DNA from 2 places in the Methylobacterium sp. 001424705 genome. Region 2 is predicted to be linked to the other one. Evidence: predicted binding sites of a transcription regulator. Region 2 holds the regulator's gene; the other holds the start of a gene.
The links. The regulator LexA, encoded in region 2, represses DNA repair genes until DNA is damaged. The targets are predictions, from matches to a motif close to TGTTCNNNNTGTGTTCNG.

Region 1 (15,089 bases), on a different contig from region 2:
GATGCCGACATAGACGATGCCGGTGCCGAGGCCGCAGAATAGCCCATAGGTGGCGTAGACACCCAGAAGGGTATCGACCCGGGCAGCCAGGACCCAGCCAAGGCCGGACAGGGCGGCCCCCAGCGCGATCATCAGCTTGGGGCTGAACCGATCGATCAGGTAGCCCTGTACCGGCGAGAAAAAGGTCTGAAGCACGATCAGGATCGTGAAGGTCCACTGGATCTGTGGCAGCGTCGAGCCGGTCGTCGCGATCAGCGGTTTGGTGAAGAGCGTCCAGACGTACTGCGGACTGGAGATCGCCATCATGGCGATCAGCCCGAGGCCGAGTTGCAGCCAGCGTTGGCGGGAAAGGGTCGTATCCATTATTCGCTCCTTGCGATGGACCGGCCTTCGCAAGGATGGTGCCAAGTCGTTGTTCCATCTCGTCTTATGACGCAACCCAGCCGCGAAGATCAGGGGAAGTTACAGCCCCTCCGAACCACCGTCGGATCTCGGATCGTGGACCGCGGCGATCGCGCCGTTGCTTGCGTGACGCACGAGCATGCCGGCATGGCCGAGGGAGTCGATGTAGGCGCCGCCGAGTTCCTCGATCTCGTGACCGAGCTTGCGCAGCGCGGCGATGCAGGCCGGGTCGAAGCGGTCCTCGACCTTTACGGTGAGGGATTCGGCCCCCCAGGTCCGGCCGTAGAGAAGGCGCGGCGCGTCGACGGCGGCCGCCGGGTCCATGCCGTAATCGGCGTAGCGCGCGAAGATCTGCGACTGAAACTGCGGCTGCCCGTCGCCGCCCATGCTGCCGTAGGACATCACGCGGCCGTCGTCGAAGCAGGCGAGGGCCGGAATCAGGGTGTGGAACGGGCGGCGGCCGGGCTCCAGCGGGTTCACCGCCGTGGCGTCGAGGGAGAACGAGGTCCCCCGGTTCTGCCAGTGGATGCCGGTCTTCGGCAACACGATGCCGGAGCCGTATTCCCAGTAGATCGACTGGATGTAGGACACCGCCAGGCCGTCGCGGTCGATGGCGCCCATCCAGACGGTGTCGCCCTCGCCGGGGTTGCGCAGGGGCACGCTCGCGGCCCGGCGCATGTCGATCTGTGCCGCCTCGCGGTCCAGGCGCTCCGGCGTCAGGAAGCTGGCGGGGTCGACAGCCAGGCGATCGTAGTCGGTCACGATCCGGTCGCGGATCGCGAAGGCGCGCTTCGTGGCCTCGATCAGCCCATGGTAATGCGCGGTGGTCTCGGGCCGGTCGATCCGAAGGCGGTCGAAGATGCCGAGGATCAACAGCGCGGCGATGCCCTGGGTGGGCGGCGGGAAGTTGTAGAGCATGGCATCCCGGCGGCGGATCGCGAGCGGCGCGCGTTCGCGGGGCGCATAGGCTTCGAGGTCGGCCCGGGTCACGGGCGTTTCGAGCCGTTCGAGGTCGGCGGCGATCTCGCGCCCGAGGTCGCCCCTGTAGAAGTCGTCGAGACCCGCATGGGCCAGCTGCTCCAGGGTGCCGGCGAGCGCCGGCAGCTTGCGGAGGGCGCCAGCCGCGAACGGCTTGCCGCCGTCGAGGAAGGTCTCCGCGAAGTGCGGCTGGTCGTGGAGCGTGTCGAGCTCCTTCGGGACGTAGCGCGCCTCCGAGGGTGAGACCGCGACGCCGTCCCGGGCATGGCGGATCGCGTCGGCGAGCAGGGTGGAGAGGGGTAGGCGGCCACCCAGCGCCTTCGACAGGTCGAGGGCGAGGCGCCAGCCGCCGATGGCGCCCGCCACGGTGAGCGCCGCATCCGGGCCCCGGGACGGGAGGACCTCGTAGCCCTTCTCCCGGTAGCGCCGGATCGTGGCGTTCTGGCCGGCCGGGCCGCAAGCCTCGATGCCGCGCACCCGCCCGCCGCGTTCGCGTACCAGCCAGAAGCCGTCGCCGCCGATCCCGTTCATGTGCGGGTAGACCACCGCGATGGCGGCGGCCATGGCCGTCATCGCCTCGATCGCGTTGCCCCCCTGCGCCAGGACGTGCTGCCCGGCCTGGGCGGCGAGGCGGTGGGGCGCCGCGACCGCGGCCGAAGCGAAGACGGGGGTGTTGGACATGGTGATCTCTGCGTGAGGATGCGCTGAAGGATAATGTATTTACACGGGGCGTCGATCGTTGTCGGGCTGGTCTGGGCGCCGGGCCCACCGGCGCAGACGGCGGCTTCGGGCCCAAGCGGCGCCTCGCCTTCGAGAAGATTCCGACCCTCCTCCGTGCCCAATTCGTATTAATTTCGCCACACTGTTGTGGCGACGCATCAGCGATGCCGTGGCTCCGCTCGTCCCACAATTCCAAGGCCTCCCGGGAGGGTTCGGGCTCCGCCGATCCGGCGGAGACCGGCGGGACCGACCGATCACCCATGACGGTGCGTCCCCCGCCGCGCGGCCCAGGCCTGATCGGTGCGCTAGTGGTCATCACGGCGCTGGTCTCCGCCATCACCACCTTTCTGATCCTGGCCGGCGTGATCCGGGTCACGCCGACGCCGACGGTGGGACTGACCCTCCTCGGCATCAATGTCTTCCTCGTCCTCGGCCTCGTGGTGATCATCGCCTGGGAGGCGCGGGTCTTCCTCTACGCGCGGCGGACGAATGCCGCGGTGGCCCGCCTGCACACCCGCATCGTCGGCCTGTTCAGCCTGATCGCCATCCTGCCGACCGTGCTCCTCGCAGTGGTGGCGGCGGTGACCATCGATCGCGGCTTGTCGCTCGGCTTCACCGACCGGGTCCGCGACGTGGTTCTCAAATCCGTCGAGGTGGCGGATGCCTATCAGGAAAACCAGTGCCAGAGCCTGGCGCGCGAGATCCGCATCCTGGCCGACGACCTCACTCGGGCACGGCCGAACTTCGACGTGAATCGCGCTTGGTTCGAGAGCTTCCTCACCACCCGCGCCACGGCCCTCGGCCTGCCGGTGGCCGAGATCATGCGCGGCCCGAACGAGGTGGTGGCGCGCGCTAAGATCGATACCCTGAAGGAACGCCGCCTGCCTTCGGCGGCGGCCTTCGAGGACGCGGCGAAATCGACCGATCCGATCTGCCTCGTACCGAACGAGGGGCGCATCTTCGCCGCCCTCCTGCGGATGCCGGCCTATGACGGCGCCGTGCTGCTGGTGCAGCGCGAGGTGAGCCAGCTCGCCATCGAGTTCCCAGGCGTGTCGCGGGCGGCCGCCGCCGAGTACCTGACCTACGACTCGCTGAAGCGCTCGATCCAGATCAGCTTCGCCTCGGTCTTCGTGCTGATCGCCCTGATCGCCCTGCTCTCGGCGGTGTGGTTCGGCCTCAACTTCGCCAACCGCTTCGTCGCGCCGATCCGGCGCCTGATCAACGCCGCCGACCAGGTCGCCTCGGGCAACTTCTACGCCCAGGTCCCGGCCCGCAAGAGCGACGGCGACCTCGCGCACCTGTCCGAGAGCTTCAACAAGATGACGCAGGAGTTGCGCCGCCAGCATGACGGTCTGACGGCGGCCAGCGATCTCATCGACCGGCGCCGTCGATTCACGGAGGCCGTGCTGGCTGGCGTCTCCCCCGGCGTCCTCGGCGTCGACGCGGCGGGGCACGTCACCATCGCCAATCCGTCGGTGGAGCGCACCCTCGGGCTCTCGGCCGACGCGATCGTCGGCAAACCCCTGACCCAGGCGGTACCCGAGCTGCAGGCGTTGTTCCCAGAGGGCGGCGAGGCGCGCCTGCGCACCCTGCAGCAGCAGATCCAGCTCACGCGGGACGGCCGCGAGCGCACCGTGACCGTTCGGGTCACCAGCGAGCAGGCTCAGGGCGGCGCCCGCGGCTTCGTCGTCACCCTTGACGACATCACCGATCTCGTCTCGGCCCAGCGCACCTCGGCCTGGGCGGACGTCGCCCGGCGCATCGCCCACGAAATCAAGAATCCGCTGACCCCGATCCAGCTCTCGGCCGAGCGCATCCGGCGCAAGTACGGCAAGGTCATCACCACCGACAAGGAGGTGTTCGACCAGTGCACGGCGACGATCGTGCGCCAGGTCGACGAGATCAAGCGCATGGTCGACGAGTTCTCGTCCTTCGCACGGATGCCGAAGCCGGCCATCGCGCAGAACGACCTCAGCGAGATCACGCGCCAGAACCTGTTCATGATGCGGGTGGCGCATCCCGACATGGAATTCTCGTTCGGCGAGGACGGCGATCAGCCGATCCTGGCCGCGTTCGACATCCGCCTGCTGTCCCAGGCGATCACGAACATCCTGAAGAACGCCGTCGAGGCGGTGCAGGCCGTGCCGGAGGCCGAACTCGGCCAGGGCAAGGTCGACGTGCGCCTCGTTCTCGAAGAGGGGTTCGTGATCATCGAGGTCACGGATAACGGCAAGGGATTTCCCATCGAGGGGCGCCAGCGGCTGCTGGAGCCCTATATGACCACCCGCGAGGGTGGCACCGGCCTGGGGCTGGCCATCGTTAGCAAAGTCCTCGAAGAGCATGGCGGCGGGATCGAATTGAACGACAATCCGGAAGGTCGGGGAGGGCGCGTACGCCTGCGCGTCCCGCGCGACACCAGCGCCGCCCCCGTCCGAGACTCAGCCAACCACACGCCGCCGGAGGGCAACCCCTCTGCGCAGGATGAGAAGGGCGCCGCGCGGACGGCCCCCCCAATCGCGGAGATCCAGTCATGAGCGCCGATATCCTCATCGTCGACGACGAAGCCGACATCCGCGACCTCGTGGCCGGCATCCTCGACGACGAGGGCCATCGCACTCGCACCGCCGGCGGTTCGGACGAGGCCCTGGCGGCGATCGAGTCCCGTCGGCCCCACCTCGTCTTCCTTGACATCTGGCTGCAGGGCTCGCGCCTCGACGGCCTGCAGGTTCTCGACCAGATCAAGGCCGGCCACCCGGACCTGCCGGTGGTGATGATCTCGGGCCACGGCAACATCGAGACCGCCGTGGCGGCGATCAAGGCCGGCGCCTACGACTTCATCGAGAAGCCGTTCAAGGCCGACCGGCTGATCCTGGTGGCCGAGCGCGCCCTCGAAGCCTCGCGCCTCAAGCGCGAGGTTCGCGACCTCAAGGCCCGGTCGGGGCAGGCCAGCCGGCTCGTCGGCGCCTCGGTGGTGGTCAACCAGCTGCGCCAGACCGTGGAGCGGGTGGCGCCGACCAACGCCCGCGTGATGATCCTCGGGGCACCGGGCTCGGGCAAGGAGCTCTCGGCACGCACCCTCCACGCCCTGTCGGCCCGGGCGAACGGGCCCTTCGTGGTCATCAACGCCGCCACCATCACACCGGACACGATGGAGGCCGAGCTGTTCGGCGTCGAGGCGGGGGAGGGCCGGGCGCGCCGGGTCGGTGCCCTGGAGGAGGCCCATGGCGGGTCGCTCTACATCGACGAAGTCGCAGACATGCCGCGCGAGACCCAGAACCGCATCCTGCGCGTCCTGGTCGATCAGAACTTCCAGCGCGTCGGCGGCACGACGCGGGTGCACGTGGATGTCCGCATCATCTCGTCCTCGTCGCGCGATCTCGCCGAGGAGATCGCCGGGGGCCGCTTCCGGGAGGACCTGTTCCACCGCCTCTCGGTGGTGCCGATCCGGGTGCCATCCCTGTCGGAGCGCCGCGAGGACGTGCCCGAACTGATCACCTTCTTCATGGAGCAGATCTCGGGCGCGACCGGCCTGCCGCGTCGGCGCATCGCCGAGGACGCCATGGCGGTCCTCCAGTCGCACGACTGGCCCGGCAACGTCCGCCAGCTGCGCAACAACGTCGAACGCCTGATGATCCTGACCCACACGGATCCGGATCAGGAAGTGACCTCCGAGATGCTGCCCACCGAGATCGGCGCCCTGGTGCCGACGACGCCGAACGGGTCGGGCGGCGAGAAGCTGATGAGCCTGGCGCTCCGCGAGGCCCGCGAGATCTTCGAGCGCGAGTACCTGATCGCGCAGATCGCCCGATTCTCTGGCAACATCTCCCGCACGGCGGAGTTCATCGGCATGGAGCGCTCCGCACTCCACCGAAAACTCAAGTCGCTCGGGATCGGCCCCTGAGACCACCGCGGCGATGCACTTGCATCGCGACCGCGATACACGTGTAATGTTCCCGCACCGTCGCCCTGCTGCGCAGCGCGTCGGGGCATGCGAGACCAACGGACGAGAACCCGTCATTACGGCGGGCGGCGATGCGAACCAAGGATAAGAAAAAATGGCGGGCGAGCGCGCTCAGAACCTCCAGGACACGTTCCTGAACCATGTTCGCAAGAACAAGATTCCGCTCACGATTTTCCTCGTGAACGGCGTCAAGCTTCAGGGCGTGGTGACGTGGTTCGACAATTTCTGCGTGCTCCTGCGGCGGGACGGCCATTCGCAGCTCGTCTACAAGCACGCCATCTCGACGATCATGCCGGGGCACCCGGTGCAGCTGTTCGAGCCCGACGAAACGGCGCCGGACAAGGCCTGAGCGCGCGGGAAACTGCATCCGTCCCGCCGGAAAGGTTTGCCGCGCCCTTGTCTGGGGCCGGCAAGCGCCCATTGTCCTGAAGACACGCAGGACAGGGTTGAACAAAGAACTTCATGACTGAACCGATGACGCCCGGCGAAGCCCGGCTCCAGGCGATGGCCGCCCCCGAGGGTGACATCGCGGCGGCAACCCACACCCTCGTCGTCGGACCCTATCTCGGGCGCGCCGCCGCCGCCGCCCGAGGCAATTCCGATGGCAGCCCGGAAGCCTTGCGCTCGACCGAGGCGCGCCTCGACGAGGCCGCCGGGCTCGCGGCCGCCATCGAGCTCGACGTCGTCGAGGCCATCGTTGCGCCGGTGCAGCGGATCCGCCCGTCAACCTATCTCGGCAAGGGACGCGTCGAGGAGCTGGCCGGCGTGATTCGCGCCCGCGAGATCGGTCTCGTGGTGATGGACTGCGCCCTGTCGCCGGTGCAGCAGCGCAACCTCGAGAAGGCTTTCGGCTGCAAGGTCATCGACCGCACCGGCCTGATCCTGGAGATCTTCGGCCGGCGCGCCTCGACTCGCGAAGGCACGCTGCAGGTCGAGCATGCCCACCTCGCCTACCAGAAGAGCCGCCTCGTCCGGTCCTGGACCCACCTGGAGCGCCAGCGCGGCGGCTTCGGCTTCCTTGGCGGTCCTGGTGAGACGCAGATCGAGGCCGACCGGCGCATGATCCAGGAACGGATGACGAAGATCGAGCGCGAGCTCGACAGCGTGACCCGGACCCGCGGCCTGCACCGACAGAGCCGGGCACGGGTGCCCTACCCGATCGTGGCCCTCGTGGGCTACACCAATGCCGGCAAGTCGACGTTGTTCAACACCCTCACCAAGGCCCAGGTCATGGCGCAGGACATGCTGTTCGCGACCCTGGACCCGACGGCGCGGGCGACGAAGCTGCCGCACGGCGAGACCGTGATCCTCTCCGACACCGTGGGTTTCATCTCGGAGCTGCCGACCTCCCTGATCGCAGCCTTCCGGGCGACCCTGGAGGACGTGATCCACGCCGACATCCTGCTCCATGTCCGCGACGTGTCTCACGTGGACAGCGCCGCCCAGGCGGAGGATGTGGGCTCCGTTCTGCGCGAGCTCGGGATCGAGACTTCGGCCTCGCGCATCATCGAGGTCTGGAACAAGGCCGATCTCCTCGATGCGGATGAGCGAACCCGCCTCCTGAATCTCAGCGGACAGGGCCGCAGCGATCGGGACAGCGATGCCCCGGTGCTGGTCTCGGCCCTGACGGGGGAGGGGCTCGGTGTCCTGACGGCGCGCATCGAAGCGCGGATCGCGCGCCAGCGTTCGACCTTCGCGGTGGTCCTGCCGCCGGAGGACGGCGCCGCCCTGCACTGGCTCTACGAGAATGCCGAGGTGCTCGACCGGCGCGAGGAGGAGGGCGGCACGATGCACCTCGCCATCCGCATCGCGCCCGAGAAGGAGCCGCGCTTCCTGAACCGCTTCGAGGGCGCGCGCCGCCTCAATCGGGTGAGTTGACGACCTTTCCGACGGCTCGTCCCTGAACGCGTGACGCCCGCGATCCTTTCGGATCGCGGGCGTTTCCGTCAGTGGCGCCGAGGGCCCGATACGATCAGGGCTGGAGCACGCCGTTGATGACGTGGATGACGCCGTTCGACTGCATCACGTTGGCGGTGGTGACGGTGGCGGTGCTGCCCTTGGCGTCGGTCACGTAGACCTTCTTGCCCTTGGTCTGGACGGTCAGCGGCTCGCCCTCGACCGTCTTCAGCTGCGCTTCGCCGCCGCCGTCCTTGGCGAGCTTCATCAGATCCTTGGCCGTGTAGGTGCCGGGGACCACGTGGTAGGTCAAGATCTTGGTCAGGGTCGCCTTGTTCTCGGGCTTCACCAGGGTCTCGACCGTGCCGGCCGGCAGCTTGGCGAAGGCGGCGTTGGTGGGCGCGAACACCGTGAACGGGCCGGGGCTGGCCAGGGTGTCGACGAGGCCGGCGGCCTTCACGGCGGCGACCAGGGTGGTGTGGTCCTTCGAGTTCACCGCGTTCTCGACGATGTTCTTCGAGGCGTACATCGGCGCACCGCCGACCATCGGGTTCTTGGCGAAGGCCGCGACCGGGAAGGTGGCGCCGACGGAGAAGGCGAGCACGACGGCGGCGATCTTGGAAGCCACCGGGCGACGGGCGTGACGCGTGATCATGGAGCGTATCCTCTGGAACGATTGCCCCTTCGTGGGCATCATCGTCCGGTACGGAGGACGGTCGGATAAAGTTTCAGACGCCGACGGATTGCTTGAAGGGCGGACGGGGTTTCTCTTACCCGCGAGGCACCGGCTCAAATCACCTCTCGGAGCGCTCTCTGTCGCCGAACACGCGAAAGCCCGTCCGACAGGTGTCGGACGGGCTTTGCGCGATCCCATCTGCGGCGGGGCCAGGCCCCGCCGCCGGACGTCAGATCAGTACTTGCGGATGATCGGCGCGGGAGCGGCGGCAACCGGGGTCGGCGAGTACAGCGGAACGATCAGGCGGCCCGAGATCTCGGTGCTGTCGAAGCTGGTGGTCGCGACGGTGCGGGCGACGTAGACCTGCGCGGTGACGGGCCCGAAGTCGTAGCCGACGAGGCCGCCCATCAGGAACCGGCCGCGATCGTTGAAGGCGGCGTTGACGGTGCCGACCCGACCGAGGCTGGTGTCGAAGTTGACGGTGCCGTAGGCGATGGCGCCGATCTCGAACTTGCCGAACTTCTTGGTCGCGGTCAGGTCGAGGTTGAGGGAGTCGGACAGGGTGTAGACGGTACCGAAGTTCCGGCCACCACCGAACGACGACGGCGAGTCGTAGAAGTTGGCGGTCAGGTTGGCGGTGATGTTCCAGCCATCAGCCGTGTAGCTGCCTGCGATGCCGGCGCGGTAGGTGTTCGAGGAGAGCTGCGGCAGCACGGCGCCGGCGCCGAGGACACCGTTGTTCTGCACCAGAACGCCGCGGTCGCCGTTCAGCTCGTTCAGGTAGACACCGCCGAGCAAGCTGACGCCGAAGCCGCCGCCGAGATCGAAGGCCCAGATGCCGCCCACGAAGGTACCGACGTTGATCGACAGATCACGCACGCCGGTGGGGCCGCCGCGCTTGCCGAAAGCGAACACGGTGGGGGGAGCAACGAGGAGCTCGACGCGGCCGCCGAAGGGAACGAACGGGGTCGACCAGACCAGCACCGGGACGTTCACACCGACGTCGACGGCCGACGGATTGTCCCGCGACTGGAAGACGAACGTGTTCAGCGCATAGATGCCCTCGGGCAGCGGGGCGCCGGTGGCCAGGCCGACCTGCTCGCCCGGAACCGTCGTGGTCTGCGCGTAGGATGCGGTGGCGGTCATGCCGACCGTGAGCGCGAGCGCTCCGGCAACGAGCCAGTTCTTCGACATTTTTACTCTTCCTTCCCAAGGATTTCAGGCGTCCGCCACGCAGCCGTCCGAACCATTCTGCCGATGCGCCGCTTGTTCGCAGCTTGTTTGCAGTGGATCCGGCGGCCCCCCTTGCGGCCCGTTCTCAAGTCTCAACGTCGAGAACTATTCTACAGGACGCCGCGGAAGGACAGAGGAATGCTTGGAAACGGGGCAGTTCGGATCCGACCGTTGCGCAAAAGTCGCATTTTCGGTGCAGTGCAGCGGAAGGATTTGTTAACCTTTTGAGCAGGTTGGCCGACGTCTTCGCGCCTCCGCGAAGACCTGGAACGGCAAAATATCGCTGAACACTCAAGCTGTTATGGTTACGGTTCCGTCCCAGGACGATCCGGCAACCGCCCGCGGACCATTGCGCAGTCCGGCGCGCTCGGTCGGGTCGGACCGGGCTGCCGACCGGCGGGTTGATGCGTTGCGCCACCGGTTCGGATCGGTCGCCCCGGCGAATCGTCGGATCTCGCGTCGTCCCGATGCGCTATTCGGCGGCGGCCCGACCCTTCGCGGGCGCCGCGACCGGCCGACGCGCGAGGACGTCGCGTAGGAATCGACCGGTGTGGCTCGCCCGCGACTTGGCGATCTGCTCGGGCGTTCCTTGGGCCACGACGACGCCACCGCCGTCGCCGCCTTCGGGGCCCATATCGATGACCCAGTCGGCGGTCTTGATGACTTCGAGGTTGTGCTCGATCACCACCACGGTGTTGCCCTGGTCGACGAGCTCGTGGAGCACCTCCATGAGCTTGGCGACGTCGTGGAAGTGCAGTCCCGTCGTCGGCTCGTCGAGAATGTAGAGCGTGCGGCCTGTGGCGCGCTTGGACAGCTCTTTCGAAAGCTTCACCCGCTGCGCCTCACCGCCCGACAGAGTGGTCGCCTGCTGCCCGACCTTGACGTAGCCGAGGCCGACCCGGGCCAAGGTCTCCATCTTCTCGCGAATGGTGGGCACCGCCTTAAAGAGGTCGGCGGCTTCCTCGACGGTCATGTCGAGGACGTCGGCGATCGAGTGGTCGCGGTACTTCACCTCCAGGGTCTCGCGGTCGTAACGGCGGCCCTTGCAGACGTCGCAGGTGACGTAGACGTCCGGCAGGAAGTGCATCTCGATCTTGATGACGCCGTCGCCGGAACAGGCCTCGCAGCGTCCGCCCTTCACGTTGAAGGAGAAGCGCCCGGCCTGATAGCCGCGCGCCTTGGCCTCGGGCAGGCCCGCGAACCAGTCGCGGATCGGCGTGAAGGCGCCGGTGTAGGTGGCGGGGTTGGACCGCGGGGTCCGGCCGATCGGCGACTGGTCGATATCGATGACCTTGTCGAGATGCTCCAGCCCGTCGAGCCGCTCGAAGGGCGCCGGGTGCTCCAGGGCACCGTTCAGGGATTTCGCCACCGCCTTGTAGAGCGTGTCGATGATCAGGGTCGACTTACCGCCGCCGGAGACACCCGAGATGCAGGTGAAGGTGCCGAGAGGGATGTCGACCGAGACGTTCTTGAGGTTGTTGCCCCGGGCCCCGACGAGGCTGAGCGTGCCCTTCCGTCCCTTGCGACGCGCCGTCGGTACCCGCACGCTCATCTCGCCGGTGAGATACTTGGCGGTCAGCGAATCCGGGTTCTTCAGCACCTCTTCGGGCGTGCCCTGGGCGATGATCCGTCCGCCATGGATGCCGGCGCCCGGGCCGACATCCACGACGTAGTCGGCCTGCAGGATCGCGTCCTCGTCGTGCTCGACCACGATCACCGAGTTGCCGAGGTCGCGCAGGCGCTTCAGCGTGCCGAGCAGGCGCTCGTTGTCGCGCTGGTGCAGGCCGATGGACGGCTCGTCCAGCACGTAAAGCACGCCGGTCAGCCCGGAGCCGATCTGGGAGGCCAGACGGATGCGCTGGCTCTCGCCGCCGGACAGCGAGCCGGAGCCGCGCGCCAGCGTCAGGTACTCGAGCCCGACATCGATCAGGAAGGTCAGCCGGTCGCGGATCTCCTTGAGGATCCGGTAGGCGATCTCGTTCTGCTTTTCGGTGAGCTTGCCCGGCAGCTCCGAGAACCATGCATGGGCATTTCGGACCGAGAGGGCGGTGATCTCGCCCACATCCTGCATCGCGATCTTGACCGAGAGTGCTTCAAGCTTCAGGCGCTTGCCGCCGCAGGTGGCGCAGGGCGTCTCGCTCATGAAGCGCGCGATCTCCTCGCGCGAGCTGTCGCTCTCGGTCTCCTTGTAGCGCCGCTCCAGGTTCGGGATGACGCCCTCGAAGGGCTTGTTCACCTCGTAGGCGCGCATGCCGTCGTCGTAGGCGAAGCGGACCGATTCAGAACCGGTGCCGGACAGGATCACGTCCCGGGCCTTCGTCGGCAGATCGGCCCAGGCGACCGTGGTCTTGAAGCCGAAGTGGCGGGCCAGCGCGTCGAGGGTCTGGCCGTAATAGGGAGAGGTCGACTTCGCCCAAGGACCGACGGCACCGCGCTTCAGGCTGAGCTTGGCATCCGAGATCACGAGCTCCGGGTCGATCCGCATCTCGTGGCCGATGCCGCCGCAGGTCGGGCAGGCGCCGAAGGGATTGTTGAACGAGAAGAGCCGCGGTTCGATCTCCGCGATGGTGAAGCCGGAGACGGGGCAGGCGAAGCGCGACGAGAAGGTGATGGCCTCCCTCGGCGCCGCGCCCTCCGGCGTCTCGGCGAACTCGATCAGGGCGATGCCATCGGCGAGTTCCAGGGCGGTCTCGAAGGAATCGGCCAGCCGCGCCGCGATGTCCGCCCGCACCACGATCCGGTCCACCACCACGTCGATGTCGTGCTTCAGCTTCTTGTCGAGCTTCGGCACGTCGTCGATGGCGTAGTACTCGCCGTCGATCCGCAGGCGCTGGAAGCCCTTCTTCTGGAACTCGGCGATCTCCTTGCGGTACTCGCCCTTCCGGCCACGGATCACCGGTGCCAGGAGGTAGAGTCGGCTCTTCTCCGGCAGGGCCAGGACGCGGTCCACCATCTGGCTGACGGTCTGGCTCTCGATCGGCAGCCCGGTCGCGGGCGAGTAGGGAATGCCCACCCGCGCCCAGAGCAGGCGCATGTAGTCGTAGATCTCGGTGACGGTGCCGACCGTCGAGCGCGGGTTCTTCGAGGTGGTCTTCTGCTCGATGGAGATCGCCGGCGAGAGCCCGTCGATCTGGTCGACATCGGGCTTCGACATCATCTCCAGGAACTGGCGCGCGTAGGCCGAGAGGGATTCGACGTAGCGGCGCTGGCCCTCGGCGTAGATGGTGTCGAAGGCGAGCGACGATTTACCGGAACCGGACAGACCCGTGAAGACCACGAGGCGATCGCGGGGAATCGTCAGGTCGATGTTCTTCAGATTGTGCTCGCGCGCGCCGCGCACCGAGATGACCCGCGCGTCGCGAGCCCCGTCGAACAGCGCCTCGATCTTGGCTTCGACCCGCTCGGCCTCGGCTTGCGATGTCTTGGCAGCGGCTTTGGCTTTGGCCATGGAGTCTCTTCGGAACGTCTTCGGCGCGGAACTCGTCGGGACTCGACCGGAGCCCCTGCGGCATGTCGGGCGCACCACCGCGTCGGGCAAGGCGCGCGCCACGCATAGCCGCTCTTCAGCTAGAACAAAAAGCGTACGCGGACAATATCGCGGCCTTCCGGCAGAGGTTTCAGCCGCCGCGACCGCACCGAATGGCATGAGGAAGTTCGCTGCCGACGGTTTGGAAGACGCGGCCCCCGCGGCTTCGGCTGAGGATTGGGCCGACCCCTGCCGCCTCCGCAGACGGATCAGTTGCTTCGCGGTCCAGCGGTCGCGTGAGTGAAGCGGATCACGAAGCAACTGGATGGTTCGCTGAAGCTCCCGACCCGCCCTGCCTAAAAATTGAAGGGATCGACCAAAAATTGATCATAAGATAAATTTGAAACATAACTTTTACCGGCTGCTCCGACAGTGCCGCAGCGTTTCGAAGCAGGTTTCATGTGATGTCCGCCGGTCTTTTCTCATCGCTGCGCATTCGGATTCTTCTGGTTGCCCTCGCTCCATGTCTTGCGTTTGCGATGGTCGTGGGCCTTGCCATTACTGAGCGGATGAATGCTCGGACCCGGATGGTCCATGTGCAGGACCTCGTCGGCATGGCGGGCCAGATCAGCGCCCTGGTGCACGAAGCCCAGCGGGAGCGCGGGGCATCGAGCCTCTATCTCGCCGCCAAGGGGACCAAGTTTCGGTTCGAACTCGATGCACAGCGCCTGCGGACCGATGCCGCCCGGGCAGCCCTGGACGCGGGCCGGACCGGCCTCGACCTCGCCGCCTTCGGAGCCGGCGTCGCCCGTCGCAATGCGGCGCTGACCAAGCAGCTGGCGGCGATCGTCCCCCACCGCGCGGCGGTCGACGGGCTCGGTCGCACGCCGGCCCAGAACATGGGGCTGTATTCGGGGGTGATCGCGAGCGCGCTCGACCTGGTGCGCGAGGTTTCCCAGGTCGCCGCCAGCGCCGATCTCGCCGCCCGCATCAGTTCCTACTCGTCGTTCCTCGCCCTCAAGGAGCTGGCGGGCCAGGAGCGGGCCGCGGCCTCGGCGATCTTCGGCGCCGGCCAGATCGATCTTGCCGGCCACGAGCGTCTGGCGGGTCTGAGCGCGGGCCAGGGCACCTACGAATCCCTGTTCCGCCTCGGGGCCGAGCCGGAACAGGCGGCCCTCCTCGATGCCGGCAAGACTGCGCCCGCGGCCCGGGAGGTCGATCGTCTCCGCCGCCTCGTTCTCGACACGCCCCCCGGCACGCCGCTCGCCTTCACCGATGCGCCCGCCTGGTTCCGCCTCGCGACCGAGCGCATCGATACGCTCAAGACGATCGAGGACCGGCTCACCGCGGATCTCGGAGCCGCCGCCGGAGCAGCCCGCGCCGATGCCGAGCGGAGCGTCCTGATTTGGATGGCCGTGGGACTCGCGATCCTGGTCCTCTCGTGCGGCCTCGCCTTCGCCTTCGGGACCGCCATCGCCCGTCCGCTCACCCGTATCGCCGCCTCCCTGACAGCCATCGGCCGAGGCGAGGAAGCCGGCCCGATCCCGCAGAACGGCGCCCGCGAGGTTCGCGCCATCGCGGCAGCGGCCGTCGACTTCCAGGCCAGCGTGGTCGAGCGCCGGCGCATCGCCACGGAAGCCGACCACCTCACCGCCCACGCCGCGGCGGCCCGCCGCGCCGAGATGGTGGCACTGGCCGATCGCTTCGAGGCCCAGGCCAGCGGGATCGTCGAGGCGGTGTCGGCCTCCGCGAGCCAG
Region 2 (15,089 bases):
GGAGGATCTGCGTTGGGGCGACGTTCTCAAAGGTTCCCGGTTACGGCAAAGCTATCCTTTGTGCAGACGCCTATTTTTCGGGCAATTGAGGCCGCTCGAACTGGGTTTCGGTCGTTGTGTTGCCGCAATGGAACAGGTCTGAGCACCAGATTCGGTCTCGACGATTGTCCTCTGCTTCCGAAGTGGCGCGACGGTCAGGTCTGATCTGCGGCCGACCGCATTCGCCCGGAGGGGGCGCTGCGGGCTGATCGGCCCGGAATGTCCGGGACCTTTCGATCCTCCCGCGGCGGCGTCGCTTGCCGCCGCGTCCGTGCGCTGGCATCAGCACGCACGATGAAAGACACGCAGCCCTACGGCACTTACGCTCCCACCGGCCTCGTCGCGCGCATCGCTCGGCAGACGGGCCGGATCTCCTACGCGAGCTGGGCCGGGCGACGCCTCGCCCTGTTCCTGCGCCGCGTGGCGATCGGGCTGCTGCGCGGCGCCCCTCTGGACGTCGAACGCTACGGCGCCCGCATGCGGCTCTACCCCTACAACAACAACTGCGAGAAGAAGGTGCTCTTCACGCCGCAGTTCTTCGATCCGGAGGAGCGCGCACTTCTCCGGGCGAAGCTTCAGCCCGGCTGCACCTTCCTGGATATCGGCGCGAATATCGGTGCCTACGCGCTGTTCGTGGCGGCCTTCGCGGGGCCGCGCGCCCGGATCCTGGCCGTCGAGCCGCAGCCGGACGTGTTCGACCGCCTGACCTACAACATCGCTCAGAATCCGTTCGGAACGGTCAAGGCGGTGGCCTGCGCGGTCGCCGACAAGGCGGGGGAACTCACCCTGTTCGTGGATCCCCGCAACCGGGGGGAATCGAGCCTGAAGATCGTCGGGACGAACGAGGGCGCGCAGATTCGTGTGCCGGCCGTGCCCCTGCTCGATCTCGCCCTCGGCGAGGGCATCGCGCGCATCGACGCGATGAAGCTCGATGTCGAGGGCGCCGAGGACCTGATCCTCGAACCCTTCCTGCGGGCCGCCCCCGCGAGCCTCCACCCGCGGCTGCTCATCGTCGAGAACGGCACCGACCAGTGGCAGATCGACCTGCCCGCCTTGCTCGAGCAGCACGGCTATCGCCGGATCGCTCGCACCCGCCTCAACCTGATCTTCGAGCGGGCCGACTGACGGGCCCGCGCGGTTCTTCTGGGACGCGCGCCCTACAGCACCGGGATGGCGTCGGCCACGGCGATGCCGACCGGGTCGATGCGGCAGCGGTGGGCGTGGACGGCGACGCCGGCCGCCCGAGCGGCCTGAAGCGCCCGGTCGAAGGCAGGATCGAGGTCCCGCGCGGCGTCGAAGCGATCCGCCCACATCTGCACCACGATGATGACCATGGCACGGCCCCCGGCCTCGACGACGGCCGCGAGGTCCGTCATGTGGCGGGCGCTGCGGGCGGCGACGCAATCGGGAAATTCCGCGAGGCCGGGGCTGCGCATCAGGTGACAGTTCTTCACCTCGACATGGCAGGGCGGCATCCCCTCCCCGGTGGCGAGGAAGTCGACCCGGCTGGCCCGGGCGTAGCGGACTTCGGGGCGCAGGCTCGTGTAGCCGGCGAGGCAGGGCAGGCCGCCGGCGGCGAAGGCCTCCGCCACCAGGGCGTTCGGCCGCATCGTGTTGATGCCGACCCATTGCCGGCCGCCGGGCAGATCCGCCTCCACCAGTTCCCAGGAAAAGGGGAGCTTGCGCGTCGGGCTCCGGACGTCGGACAACAGGGCCCGCGCGCCCGGCACCGCAAGTCCCAGCATCGCCCCCGGGTTGGGGCAATGGGCCGTGATCACGGACCCGTCGGCAAGCTGCAGGTCGGCGAGAAAGCGCTTGTAGCGACGCACCAGGCGCGCCTCGATCAGGGGCGAAGGGAAGCGCATCGCGGGTCCGGGGCAAGAAACGGGTTGATACGGGCCCCCGTCGACGGGGAATCGGGCCGTCGTGAGGCGCCCGGGCTGGTCAGTACCGACCGGATGCGACAGAATTCGCGCGGCGCGCCCGGGTCGATGACCGGGAAAGCCGCAGTTCGTCCGCGAGGCCGCCATGTTCAATCTGTTCGACATCCTTCAGGCGCAGGCGGGCCCCAACGCGCAGGGGTTCGGACGGCAGTTCGGCTTGTCGCCGGAGCAGAGCCTGCGCGCGATGGAAGCCCTGCTTCCGGCCCTCACGATGGGGCTGCAGCGGAACGTCGCCCAGGATCCGACCGGCTTCGCCCACCTCTTCAATCTCGTCGGCCCCGCCGCGCCGAAGGCGTCGAGCGCGACGCCGCAGATGGACATGCTGGTCCAGCAACTCTTCGGCTCGCCCCATCTGAGTCAGGCCGTTCTGCAGCAGGCCGCTGCCGTCAGCGGCGTGGCGATGCCGGCCTTGAAGCAGATGCTGCCGATCATGGCCGGCATGGTGGTGGCGGGGATCGTCCACGTCATGATCAACCAAGCGCCTGCCGCGGCGCCGGTCCCGCGCGCCGAGGCGAACCCCTTCGGCTTCCCGCCCAATGCCTGGTCGGAGATGATGCAGGCGTTCCTGAACTCCGGCGCCAAGGCCCCGAAGCCCGCGACGCCCTCGCCCCAGGCACGGCCGCGTGCGGCGTCGACGTGGCTCGCGGCTTCGCCCCGGCCGGAGTCCGCCGCGCCGGACAGGTCGGCCACGGAAGCGCCCTTCGACGTGATGCAGCAGATGTTCCAGACGGGCCTGGAGGTGCAGCAGGAGAACGCCCGCGCGATGCAGCGCCTGTTCGATACCTTCTGGCAGGATCCCCGCAATCCCACCGAGACGGGCGGCAACGGTTCGGGTGACCGGCCCAAGGCAGGGCGCACCGGGCAGCGCTAGCCGAAGACCCGCCGTCGGCGACGCCGGCAGAGGACGGCAGAGAACCGATCGTCGCCGGGCCATCGACCCGAGGGCGCTGCGCCCGGGCGCCCTGCCGACCGGTCAAGACGCCGGCCGTCCAACTCATTCGTCGGATTGGGGCACCACTCGATCGCAGCGATGGCCGCAGCGGCAGGCCGGCGTGGCGCTCGGGCGACGCCCAGATCCGCCCTTGCCGAGGGGATCGAACGGATCGCGCCCGAGAGGCTTGAGATGGGAACCCTTGCAGAACACTTACGGAACGTTTAACGTGTTCGTGGTTTGTTTCTAGTGCCACCCGCCGCGATCCGTGGCGCTAACGAAGAGTGTCCCGCATGTTGACGCGTAAGCAGCTGGACCTGCTCCAGTTCATCCAGCTTCGGATGCGCGAGAGCGGCGTTCCCCCGTCGTTCGACGAGATGAAGGACGCCCTCGACCTGAAGTCGAAGTCGGGCATTCACCGCCTGATCACGGCCCTGGAGGAGCGCGGCTTCCTGCGCCGGCTGCCCAACAGGGCGCGGGCCATCGAGGTGATCCGGATGCCGGAGAGCCTCGGGGGGAATGCGGGCGCCCCGCGCGCCGCTCCGGCCTCCGAGGTTCGCCGCTTCATGCCGAGCGTGGTCGAAGGCGGCAAGGGCAAGGGCCTGCCGGCCGGCGCATCGGTGTCCCGACTGCCGACCACGCAGGCCACCGACGAGAGCGGTCGGGCCGTGACCATCCCGGTGATGGGTCGGATCGCGGCCGGTACGCCCATCTCGGCCATCCAGGAACAGAGCCATTCGGTTACGATGTCGCCGGATTTCCTGGCCGGTGGCGAGCATTACGCCCTGGAGGTGCGCGGCGATTCGATGGTCGATGCCGGGATCCTCGACGGCGACCTGGTGGTCATCCGCAAGCAGGACACCGCCAATACGGGCGACATCATCGTGGCCCTCATCGACGACGAGGAGGCGACCCTGAAGCGCCTGCGCCGGCGTGGATCGTCCATCGCCCTGGAAGCGGCGAATCCGGCCTACGAGACGCGGGTCCTCGGGCCGGATCGGGTGCAGATCCAGGGACGTCTGGTCAGTCTGGTGCGCCGCTACTGAAGGGGGTCCCCGTCCGGTTCATCGCCGGACGGATCCGACGGGTCGCGGGTGCGATCGGGGATTTCCGGTAAGACCGACGCCGGCGGTGTCGAAGATGGCAAGGCCGTTCCCGGCGGGTCCAACGGCTTTCGCAAGGGCGTCGCACGCCAGGGCACGACATCCCCGGGATGCTTCGCGGTGGCGAGGGACGGCCCATCGCGGGTGAGGCGAATCGCGGTCGCACCGTGGGATCCCAGGAAATCCCGGTCGATGACGATCGATGCGGTGCAGCCCCCGGGCGCGGATTGCCGGGTGATCAGGATGTCGGCCCTGGCGCAGTCCTCTCCGAGGGCACGCTTGTCGGTGGTCAGGGCGAGCACGCGGCCGTCGGGTGTGGTCAGGGTACAGCCCAGGCGATCGCAACGCGCGCTGTCGAACCCCGTGACGTCCTGCACCCGTCGGTCGTCTCCATCGGCCTTGAGCCATTGCGCGAGCACGAAGGGGGGCGGCCGGCCAAGGGTGGCGAGCCGCCCGTTGCGCTGGCGGATGGCGGCGCCCGCCCCCTCCCGATCGACGTAGATGTCGTAGCGATCCGGGGCAGCCGCACAGGCGATGCCGATCGCTGCCGGAATGAGGCCGAGCCAGCGCAGCGACGAGGCCGGGAGCGTCAGGACGATCAGGGCGGCGGCCAGGAGGCCGAGGGCCCCCGTGCCGAAGGCCGGGACCACGACGACGGCGTTGCCGAAGCCCGCGATCCAGGTCGAGATGGTCAGCATCCCCCGCACCGCCAGGCCCATGGCCCACCAGACCGGCTGATCCAGCGCGAACGGATAGGCGAGGATGCCCAGAACCGCTGACGGCATCACCGCCAGGGAGACCAGCGGCAGGGTGAGCGCATTGCCCACCAGCCCGAAGGGCTGCACCGTCTGGAAGTGGTAGGTGGCGAAGGGCGCGGTGGCGATCTGGGCCACGAGCGTCGTGGCCAGGGTGCCGAGGACCGCCGCGGTCGCCAGCGCGAAGATCCGGGTGAGCAGGCCGGCACCGTCGCGCTGCCGCCCGCGTCCGGCGATCAGCGGCGCGCAGGCAATCAGGCCGGCCACCGCCGCGAACGACATCTGGAAGCTCGGGCCGAGGAGGCCGTCCGGCTCGCGGGCCAGGGCGATCAGGGCGGCGAGGGCCAGGTTTCGCATGCTGAGCGCCGGGCGATCGACCAGGATCGCGCCGAGCATCACGAGGGTCATGATCAGCGAGCGCTCGGCGGCGATGTCCCAGCCGGAGAAGACGCAGTAGGCCGTCACGCCCACCATGGCGACGGCAGCGGCGATCTTCTTGATCGGCCAGTGCAGCGCCGCGAACGGAACGAGGGCCAGGAGCGCCCGCACGAGCCAGAACACCACGCCGGCCGCCAGGACCATGTGAAGGCCCGAGATCGAGACGACGTGGTAGATGCCGGCGGCGCGCAGGATGTCGTTGGTCTCGGGGCTGATCAGGCCGCGCTTGCCCGTCACCAGGGCCGCCGCCACCGCTCCGGCCTGTCCGCCGTTGGCGTCGGTGATGCGGCGCGTCAGGGCGTTGCGGGCCGCGTCGACGGCGGCCGCGAGGCGGATCTGCCAGTCCGCGCTCTCGGCCGGCGGCCGCAGGTCGACCTTGCCGACGAGGGAGCCCACCGCGCCGATCTCACGGAAGAAGGCATCCCGGGCGAAGTCGTAGCCTCCGGGGCGGGCGGCTTCCGGCGGCGGAAGCAGGCGCGCGGTCGCGGCGATGCGGTCGCCCGGCTTCAGGGTATTCGCCTTGCGGTAGGAGGCCCGCACCCGGACCGGGCGGACCTCGGCGCCGAGGGTGCCGAAGCTCTCGACGCGGAGGATCAGGCGCGCCCCCTCCTCCCGCTCGTCCAGCCCTTCGATGGTGCCCACCAGCGGACCGATCGTGGTGCGGGCGAGGATCGGCCCGTCGACCGAGCGGACGCGCGCGGCGGCCGCCGCGAAGCCCAGGAGGGCGGCGACGGCGGCGAGCACCAGGGCCAGGCCGAACGGGCGCGCCACGAGGAGGGGCGTCGTCGCGGCGAGCAGGGCGGCGGCCGCGAGCGGCGCCAGGAGCGACGGCGTCCCCTGCGTACCGAGGAAGAACGCGAGGATGCCGCATCCGAACGCGACGGCGAGCCAGGCGAAGAGCCGGCGCTGCTCGATCTCGCGGGTCCATCCCGCCCGGAACCAGTCGCGGATCGGCCCGGCGCCCGGGCGACGCGCGGCGAGGTGGCGCGTGATGCGCCCCATCGCCGCCGTCGCCCGCGCCTGCGCCATCGCGAAAACCTCCGGGCGTGCGTCCGTGACCGGGAGCCGGCGATGCGCCCTGCGATCCTGGGAACGGGACGATTCCTTAACGTGTGCCCGCGCGCATGCTACACGCGCGGTTCCGGGCCGGTCGATCCGCTTCCCGCCCGAATCACGAGCCATTCAAGTCCAGATTGATGTCGTCAGCCGTCGTCACGCGTTTCGCGCCCTCGCCCACGGGCTACCTTCACATCGGCGGGGCTCGCACGGCCCTGTTCAACTGGCTCTATGCCCGCCGCTTCGGCGGCCGCATGCTGCTGCGCATCGAGGACACCGATCGCGAACGCTCGACGCAGGGCGCCATCGACGCGATCCTGGACGGCATGCGCTGGCTCGGGCTCGATTGGGACGGGGACGTCATCTACCAATACGCCCGCGCCGCCCGTCACCGCGAAGCCGCCGAGAGCCTGCTGGCCTCCGGCCACGCCTATCGCTGCTACGCGACGCCCGACGAACTGACGGCGATGCGCGAGGCGGCCCGCGCAGAGGGGCGGCCCCTGCGCTACGACGGGCGCTGGCGCGACCGCGACCCGTCCGAGGCGCCCGCCGGCGTCAAGCCGGTGATTCGCCTGCGCGCCCCGACCGACGGCGAGACCGTGGTCGAGGACGGCGTGCAGGGCCGGGTCGTCTGGCAGAACAAGGATCTCGACGACCTCGTCCTGCTGCGATCGGACGGCAACCCGACCTACATGCTCGCCGTCGTGGTGGACGATCACGACATGGGCGTCACCCAGGTCATCCGCGGCGACGACCACCTGACCAATGCGGCGCGCCAGCGCCAGATCTCCGATGCCCTCGGCTGGGAGGCGCCCGCCATGGCGCATATCCCGCTGATCCACGGCGCGGACGGCGCCAAGCTGTCGAAGCGGCACGGGGCCCTCGGCGTCGATGCCTACCGCGACCTCGGCTACCTGCCGAGCGCCCTGCGCAACTACCTCGTGCGCCTGGGCTGGAGCCACGGTGACCAGGAGGTCTTCTCCACCGAGGAGATGATCGCCGCCTTCGACCTCAAGGCCATCGGGCGGTCGCCCGCGCGCTTCGACTTCGCCAAGCTGGAAAACCTCAACGGCCTCTACATCCGTGGCGCGGCCGATGCGGACCTCGTCGCGGCGATCGACGACGTGCTGCCGGCGCTCGGCCCGGCACGGGGGATCGCGGTGCCCATGAGTCCGGCTCTGCGGGAGACGCTCACCGCCGCGATGCCGGGCCTGAAGGAGCGGGCCAAGACCCTCGTCGAACTCCTGGACAGCGCCTACTACCTCACCGCGGCCCGGCCCCTCGTGCCCGACGAGAAGGCGAAGGGGCTGCTCGGCGACGAGGCCCGGAATCGCCTGGCCGCCCTCCTGCCGGCCCTCGAGGGGTTGCGCGATTGGACCGCCGCCGCCACCGAGGGCGCGGTCCGGCAGTTTGCCGAGGCGAACGGCCTGAAGCTCGGCCAGATCGCGCAGCCCCTCCGGGCGGCGCTCACCGGCCGCGCCACCTCGCCGCCGGTTTTCGACGTCATGGCCGTGCTCGGCCGGGAGGAGTGTCTCGGCCGGCTCCGCGACCAGACCGGCTGACCATCGCACTGCAGCAAAATGCCGGTTCGTCCGAGTGCTCCGAGTGGAAGAATGACAAATCGGCCCGGATTTCGCTTCGACGTCGAGGTGAGCCGGGCCGTCGGTTGATGACGGTCCGCCGATCCGCTACCCCCATGCTCGTGTGAGCAAGTGCAGCATGCGCCGCATTTGCACCCCGGATCCGGGTGGTCGATTGCATCGCCACGCGGGCCGACGCCGCCCCGTTGCCACGAAAGGGTCCAGGTCTCCATGAGCGCCTCCAGCACGATCACCGTGGGCGACAACCACGTCGAACTTCCGATCAAGACCGGCACCATCGGGCCGGACGTGATCGATATCGGCAAGCTCTACGCGAAGACGGGCAAGTTCACCTTCGATCCCGGCTTCACCTCCACCGCCTCCTGCGAGTCGAAGATCACCTACATCGACGGCGATGCGGGCATTCTCCTCTATCGTGGCTATCCCATCGAACAGATCGCCGAGCACGGCGACTTCCTCGAAACCTGCTACCTCATGCTGTTCGGCGAGCTGCCGACCCCGGCCCAGAAGGCGGATTTCGACTACCGGATCACGCGCCACACCATGGTGCATGACCAGATGAACCGCTTCTTCCAGGGGTTCCGCCGCGACGCGCACCCGATGGCGATCATGGTCGCCTGCGTCGGTGCCCTCTCGGCCTTCTATCACGATTCCACCGACATCTCGGACGACCAGCAGCGCATGGTCGCGTCGATGCGGATGATCGCCAAGATGCCCACCCTGGCGGCGATGGCCTACAAATATTCGATTGGACAGCCCTTCGTTTATCCGAAGAACGATCTCGACTACACCTCGAACTTCCTGCGGATGTGCTTCGCGGTTCCGTGCGAGGAGTTCAAGGTCAATCCGATCTTCGCGCGCGCGCTCGACCGGATCTTCATCCTCCACGCCGATCACGAGCAGAACGCCTCGACCTCGACCGTGCGTCTCGCGGGCTCCTCGGGGGCCAATCCCTTCGCCTGCATCGCGGCCGGCATCGCCTGCCTGTGGGGACCCGCCCACGGGGGCGCCAACGAGGCGGCCCTCAAGATGCTCGAGGAGATCGGGCATCCGGAGAACGTGGCCAAGTACGTGGCCAAGGCCAAGGACAAGAACGATCCCTTCCGCCTCATGGGCTTCGGCCACCGCGTCTACAAGAACTACGATCCGCGCGCGCGCATCATGCAGAAGACCACCCACGAGGTGCTGGGTCAGCTCGGGATCAAGGACGATCCGCTGCTCGAAGTCGCCGTGCAGCTGGAGCAGATCGCTCTGAAGGACGACTACTTCATCGAGAAGAAGCTCTATCCGAACATCGATTTCTACTCGGGCATCACCCTCAAGGCGATGGGCTTCCCGACCTCGATGTTCACGGTGCTGTTCGCCCTGGCCCGCACCACCGGCTGGATCGCCCAGTGGGCCGAGATGATCGAGGATCCCTCGCAGAAGATCGGCCGTCCGCGTCAGCTCTACATCGGTCCCGACAAGCGGGAATACACCCCGATCGATCAGCGCGCCTGATCCAGGCCCCCCGCGCCGGACACCCTCCGGCGCGGAATGCGTCTTCGGATCGGTGCCGTCGCCGCCGATCCGCGACCCGGACCGCCCTAGTGCGGGCGCGCGCGATCGACGATGGCCCGGGCGGCCGCGAAGGCCTCGTCGGGATCGAGCGCGGTGGTATCGAGGAGGACGGCGTCGGTCGCCGCCTTCAGCGGCGCCGTGGAACGCTGCGCGTCCCGTGCGTCGCGGGCGACGATATCGTCGAGAATGGCGCCCAGGCTCGCGGATTCCCCGCGCCGCAGCAATTCGAGGTGGCGGCGCCGGGCGCGCTCCTCGGGCGCGGCCGTGATGAAGAGCTTCACCTGGGCGTTGGGGCAGACCACGGTCCCGATATCGCGTCCGTCCAGCACGGCGCCGCTGGCATCGCCGGCAAAGCGCTGTTGCCAGGCCAGGAGGGCGGCCCGCACGGCGGGAACCGCCGAGATGCGGGAGGCCGCCTCGCCCATGGCGCGCTCGCGCAGGCGCGGATCGGCGAGCCGGTCCGCGATCAGGCTGGAGGCGGCCCGCGCCGCGGCCTGATGATCGTCGAGGCTGTGGCCGGAATCGATCACCGTCAGGGCGACGGCCCGGTAGAGCAGGCCGGTATCGAGGTGCGGCAGGCCGTAATGGGCGGCCAGCCGCTTGGCGAGGGTGCCCTTGCCCGAGGCGGCGGGGCCGTCGATCGCGATCACCATCGGCATCGCGCTCACCCTTCGATCCGGCCGCCGAGGCCCTGCATCGTCGGCAGGAAGCTCGGGAAGCTCGTGGCGATCATCGCGCCGTCATCCACCGTGACCGGCTCCCGGGTGGCGAGGCCCATCACCAGGAACGCCATGGCGATGCGGTGATCGAGATGGGTCGCCACGGTGCCACCCCCCCGGGCCGGCTCGCCGGTGCCGTGGACGACGAGATCGTCACCCTCGACGAGATAGGCGACGCCGTTGGCGCTGAGTCCGTCCGCCACCGCCGCGAGGCGGTCGGATTCCTTCACGCGCAGCTCGTGCAGGCCGCGCATCCGCGTGGTGCCCTCCGCGAAGGCGGCCGCGACGGCGAGCACCGGGTACTCGTCGATCATGGCCGGGGCGCGCTCCGGGGGCACGTCGACGCCCCTGAGGCGGCTCGCCCGCACGCGCAGGTCGGCGACGGTCTCGCCGCCCTCCTCCCGCTCGCGCAGGCGCTCGATGTCGGCGCCCATCTCGATCAGGGTGGTGATGAGCCCGATCCGCAGGGGGTTCATCATGACGCCTTCCAGCGTCACCTCGGAGCCGGGCACGATGAGGGCCGCCACCAGGGGGAAGGCCGCCGACGAGGGATCGGCGGGGACGACCACCTTGGTACCCCGGAGCATGGGCTGCCCGGTGAGCGCGATCGTCCGCCCGTGTCCGTCGGGGCCGTGGGGCGTCACCGTGACCTCGGCGCCGAACAGGCGCAGCATCCGCTCGGTGTGATCGCGGGTGGCCGCCGCCTCGATCACCGTCGTGGTCCCGGGGGCGTTCAGGGCGGCCAGCAGCACGGCCGACTTGATCTGGGCCGAGGCCACGGGCGTCTCGTAGGTGATCGGGATCGCCTCGCGGGGGCCGCGCAGGGTCAGGGGCACGCGGCCGCCCTCCTCCTCGCGCACCACCTCGGTTCCCATCCGCACCAGCGGATCCAGGATGCGGCGCATGGGCCGCTTGCGCAGGGAGGCATCGCCGTCGAAGGTCGCGGTGACCGGCTGGCCGCCCACGACGCCCATCATCAGGCGCGAGCCGGTCCCGGCATTGCCGAAATCGAGCACGTCCTCGGGATCGCTCAGGCCGCCGATCCCGACGCCGCGCAGGCGCCAGCGCCCCTCGCCCACCCGCTCCACGTCGGCCCCGAGGGCCTTGGCGGCCGCCGCGGTGCGCAGGACGTCGTCGCCCTCGAGAAGGCCCTCGACATTGGTCTCGCCGATGCTGAGCAATCCGAGAATCATCGCGCGGTGCGAGATGGACTTGTCCCCCGGAGGCCGCAGGCTGCCCTGGAGGGGCAGGCCCGCATGGGCGGTCAGGGGGTGCGGCTGGGAATCATGGGACACGGGCGTCGACTTTTCGGCTGGGCGCAGGGGCGCCTGCGGGCTTCTGCAGGCGCGCCGATCATGGGGCCGGTTAACATGCGTCGCCGCCGCCGTCATCCGATGGCGCGCATCCCGGGCCGCTTGGCCCGGAAAACGCCCGTGGACGGCCGAAGACGGACGTGGAACGTACGTCAACCGCAAGAGAATTTGACAGGAGCGTCCCACGCGACTAACGGGGCGCCTCTCCCAAAAGATCGCACGTACTAGAGGTTCGCCCGTGGCCAGACCGGAACTCGGCTTGAAGCGTCAATGCATGAGCTGCGGCGCCAAGTTCTACGACCTCGACAACGACCCTCCGACCTGCCCGAAATGCGGAACGATCTATCAGGTCGCGGCAGCCTCCGGCCGTGCCGCCCCGGCGCTCGCGGCGCGGGCCAACGCCGCCCCGGCCGATGACGACGAGGATACGGATGCCGAGAAGGGCGGTCCGGAGATCGTGTCCCTCGACGAGGTCGAGGCGGCCGAGGACGAGGCGGATACGACGACCGAGGACGTCGACGGCGACAGCAACGACGATACGGACGACACCTTCCTCGAGGAAGAGGACGCCGGCGACGACGACGTGGCCGACCTGATCGACGGCGACATCGAGAACGACGAGGAGAGCTGACGCTCGCCCGCGCCCTCCGCCCAACCGCCGGCAAAAAAGTTTGCCGGCGGGGCACAAAGGGGGTTGAGGCCGCGGACAAGCCCCAGTACATCACCGCTATCGGCGGTGGGCGACACGCCCGCCGACGACGACCACCCCGGGCCTTCCAGAGGCCGGGGTGTTGAGAGTGGGGCCTTAGCTCAGCTGGGAGAGCGCTTCCATGGCATGGAAGAGGTCATCGGTTCGATCCCGTTAGGCTCCACCAAACTTCCCCTCCCCCCGTCCCGGCATCGACGTAGACCTTTTCGCCCGTGCTGCGTATGGCGGTGCGGTGTGAGCACGTGCGGCGGCCACGACGACGCGCGGTGCAGGTGAATGGGACGTGGTTCGGTGTTCATGGCGACGTCCCTCCCCGGCGACCCGGTCACGATCCCTGCTGCGGCCACCCTCCTGAAGGACCTGTGTGACCGGCTGCGCGCCGGCCCGAGTGCCACGGCGGTTCTGGAGGACTGGTGCCGCGCCCGAGGGCTCGCCCAGTCCCCCGGCCTCGTCGCCCATGCGGTCCCGGCGCCGGAGCGGCCGGCCAGCCCGGTGCAGCGGGAGCGCCTCGCCCTGCCGCGCACGGTGCCGGTGCGCTACCGCCGGGTCCGCCTGACCTGCGGCGCGCTCGTCCTGTCGGAGGCGGAGAACTGGTACGTCCCGTCGCGCCTCACGCCCGTGATGAACCGGTTGCTGGAGACCAGCACGGTGCCCTTCGGCCGCGTCGTGCACGACCTGTCGCCCACCCGCCGGACCCTGTCCCTGCGCCTCCTGCCCGCGGGGGACCGTCCGGACATCGCCGGGCCTGCCGACCCGCTCTTCGCGATCGAGGCGCTCCTGCTGCGGGCGGACGGCCTGCCGCTCTGCGAGGTCGGCGAGACCTATACCGGCGCCGTCCTGGCCCGCGCCTGAGGCGGCCCCGCCGTCACGGCCGACCGAAGGTCTGGCCAGCGGAATAGACGCACGCTATGCCCCCGCCCGACGAACGCGCAGGGCGAGGATTTCCGACATGGCGATCACGGGACGGGTGTTGCGGAGCGCAGGCTGTGCAGGGGCGGTCGCGCTTCTGCTGAGCGGCGCGGTCTCGGCCCAGCAGGGACGGGACGCCACGGGGCTGTGGCTGACGGAGACCGGCGCCTCGAAGGTGCGGATCAGCCGCTGCGGCAACGGCTATTGCGGGACGCTGGCGAGCGTCGCGGGTCCTGGCCTCGACGCAAAGAACCCCGACCCGTCCCTGCGCACCCGCAGCCTCGTCGGCGTGCAGATCATGGACACCCGCACCGCCGGCGCGAACGGCTACGAGGGCACGCTTTACAATCCCAACGACGGCAAGACCTACGCCGGCACCCTGACGCTGAAGGGGGCGGACATCGTCGAGGTCTCGGGCTGCGTGATGAGCGTGTTCTGCAAGAGCCAGACCTGGAAGCGCGTGAACTGAGCGCGCGCCGCCCCCGGGACGAAGCGGAGGGGCGGGCGCGCGCGTGTCAGGCCGTGAGGGCGGCGCGGATGGCGTCGATGGCGGCCTGGGCCCCCGCGCCCTCGGGACCACCGGCCTGGGCCATGTCGCGGCGCCCGCCGCCGCCCTTGCCGCCGAGATGGCCCGCGCCGGCCCGGACCAGGGCCACGGCGTCGTAGCGCTCGGTGAGATCCGGGGTGACGCCGACCACGAGGCCGGCCTTGCCGTCGGGGGCGACGCCCACGATGGCGACGATGCCGGAGCCCAGGCGGGTCTTGCCCTCGTCGGCGAGGCTCTTGAGGTCGCGCATCTCCACGCCCTCGACCACCCGCGCCATGACCTTCACGCCGCCGATCTCGGCGATGCCGTCGTCGCCGCCCGCGCCCGCGCCCCCCATGGCGATCTTCTTGCGCGCGTCGGTGAGGTCGCGCTCCAGGCGCCGGCGATCCTCGATCAGGGCCGCGAGGCGATCCGGCACGTCGGCCGTGGCGGCCTTCAACAGCCCGGCGATCTGCGCCAGCGTCCGGCTCTCCTCGGCGCGGTGGCGCCGCGCGGCATCCGCGGTCAGGGCCTCGATGCGGCGGACACCGGCGCCGACGGCGCTCTCGCCCACCACCGAGACCTGGCCGATCTCGCCGGTGCGCCCCGCATGGGTGCCGCCGCAGAGCTCCACCGAGAACGCCTTGCTGCGCCCGCCCTCGCCCGCGATCGGGGCGCCCATGGAGACCACGCGAACCTCGTCGCCGTACTTCTCGCCGAACAGCGCGCGGGCGCCGGATTCGATGGCCTCGTCCACGGCCATCAGCTTGGTGACCACCGGCGTGTTCTGCAGGAGCACGGCGTTGGCGATGTCCTCGACGGCCCGGATCTCGGCCTCGTCCATGGGCTTCGGGTGGCTGAAGTCGAAGCGCAGGCGGTCGGGGGAGACCAGGGAGCCCTTCTGAGCGACGTGGTCGCCGAGCACCTGGCGCAGGGCCTCGTGCAGCAGGTGCGTCGCCGAGTGGTTGGCGCGGATCGCGGCGCGGCGGCCGTGGTCGACGGCGAGTTCGACGGCCTGGTTGAGCGACAGCGTGCCCGCGTCCACCGTGACGTGGTGGACGAAGAGATCGCCGAGCTTCTTCTCGGTGGCGGTGACCCGCGCCTTCAGGCCGGCCGCCGACAGGGTGCCGGTGTCGCCGACCTGGCCGCCGGACTCGCCGTAGAACGGGGTCTGGTTCACGAGGACGAGGCCGGTCTCGCCCGCCGTCAGGCTCCCGGTCTCGGCGCCGTCGCGCAGCAGGGCGGTGACGATGCCCTCGGCGCTCTCGGTCTCGTAGCCGAGGAACTCGGTGGCGCCGACGCGCTCCTTCAGGCCGTACCAGACCGTCTCGGTGGCGGCCTCGCCCGAGCCCGTCCAGGCGGCACGCGCGGCCTTGCGCTGGCGCTCCATGGCCTGGCCGAAGGCGTCCGTGTCGACGCCGATGCCGCGCGCCTTCAGGGCGTCCTGCGTCAGGTCGAGGGGGAAGCCGTAGGTGTCGTAGAGGGTG

Region 1: a site for LexA is predicted at 13,435-13,452, ahead of uvrA (excinuclease ABC subunit UvrA). Genes of this name have one in related genera too.

What each region holds. Positions count from the first base shown of each region.
Region 1 covers NZ_JCBANU010000021.1:81,255-96,343, reverse strand. The annotation lists gene oxlT (oxalate/formate MFS antiporter) at 1-363, opposite strand, end outside; gene AC6EUL_RS16320 (gamma-glutamyltransferase family protein) at 463-2,061, opposite strand; gene AC6EUL_RS16315 (sensor histidine kinase NtrY-like) at 2,361-4,634, shown strand; gene ntrX (nitrogen assimilation response regulator NtrX) at 4,631-6,001, shown strand; gene hfq (RNA chaperone Hfq) at 6,156-6,410, shown strand; gene hflX (GTPase HflX) at 6,524-7,939, shown strand; gene AC6EUL_RS16295 (fasciclin domain-containing protein) at 8,034-8,612, opposite strand; gene AC6EUL_RS16290 (transporter) at 8,868-9,827, opposite strand; gene uvrA (excinuclease ABC subunit UvrA) at 10,339-13,314, opposite strand; gene AC6EUL_RS16280 (methyl-accepting chemotaxis protein) at 13,797-15,089, shown strand, end outside.
Region 2 covers NZ_JCBANU010000005.1:84,163-99,251, reverse strand. The annotation lists gene AC6EUL_RS06125 (FkbM family methyltransferase) at 334-1,164, shown strand; gene sfsA (DNA/RNA nuclease SfsA) at 1,197-1,904, opposite strand; gene AC6EUL_RS06115 (DUF937 domain-containing protein) at 2,068-2,853, shown strand; gene lexA (transcriptional repressor LexA) at 3,207-3,959, shown strand; gene AC6EUL_RS06105 (ComEC/Rec2 family competence protein) at 3,953-6,238, opposite strand; gene gltX (glutamate--tRNA ligase) at 6,406-7,827, shown strand; gene gltA (citrate synthase) at 8,077-9,366, shown strand; gene cmk ((d)CMP kinase) at 9,453-10,085, opposite strand; gene aroA (3-phosphoshikimate 1-carboxyvinyltransferase) at 10,091-11,440, opposite strand; gene AC6EUL_RS06080 (TIGR02300 family protein) at 11,697-12,089, shown strand; tRNA gene AC6EUL_RS06075 (tRNA-Ala) at 12,258-12,333, shown strand; gene AC6EUL_RS06070 (hypothetical protein) at 12,465-13,019, shown strand; gene AC6EUL_RS06065 (DUF2147 domain-containing protein) at 13,117-13,545, shown strand; gene alaS (alanine--tRNA ligase) at 13,592-15,089, opposite strand, start outside.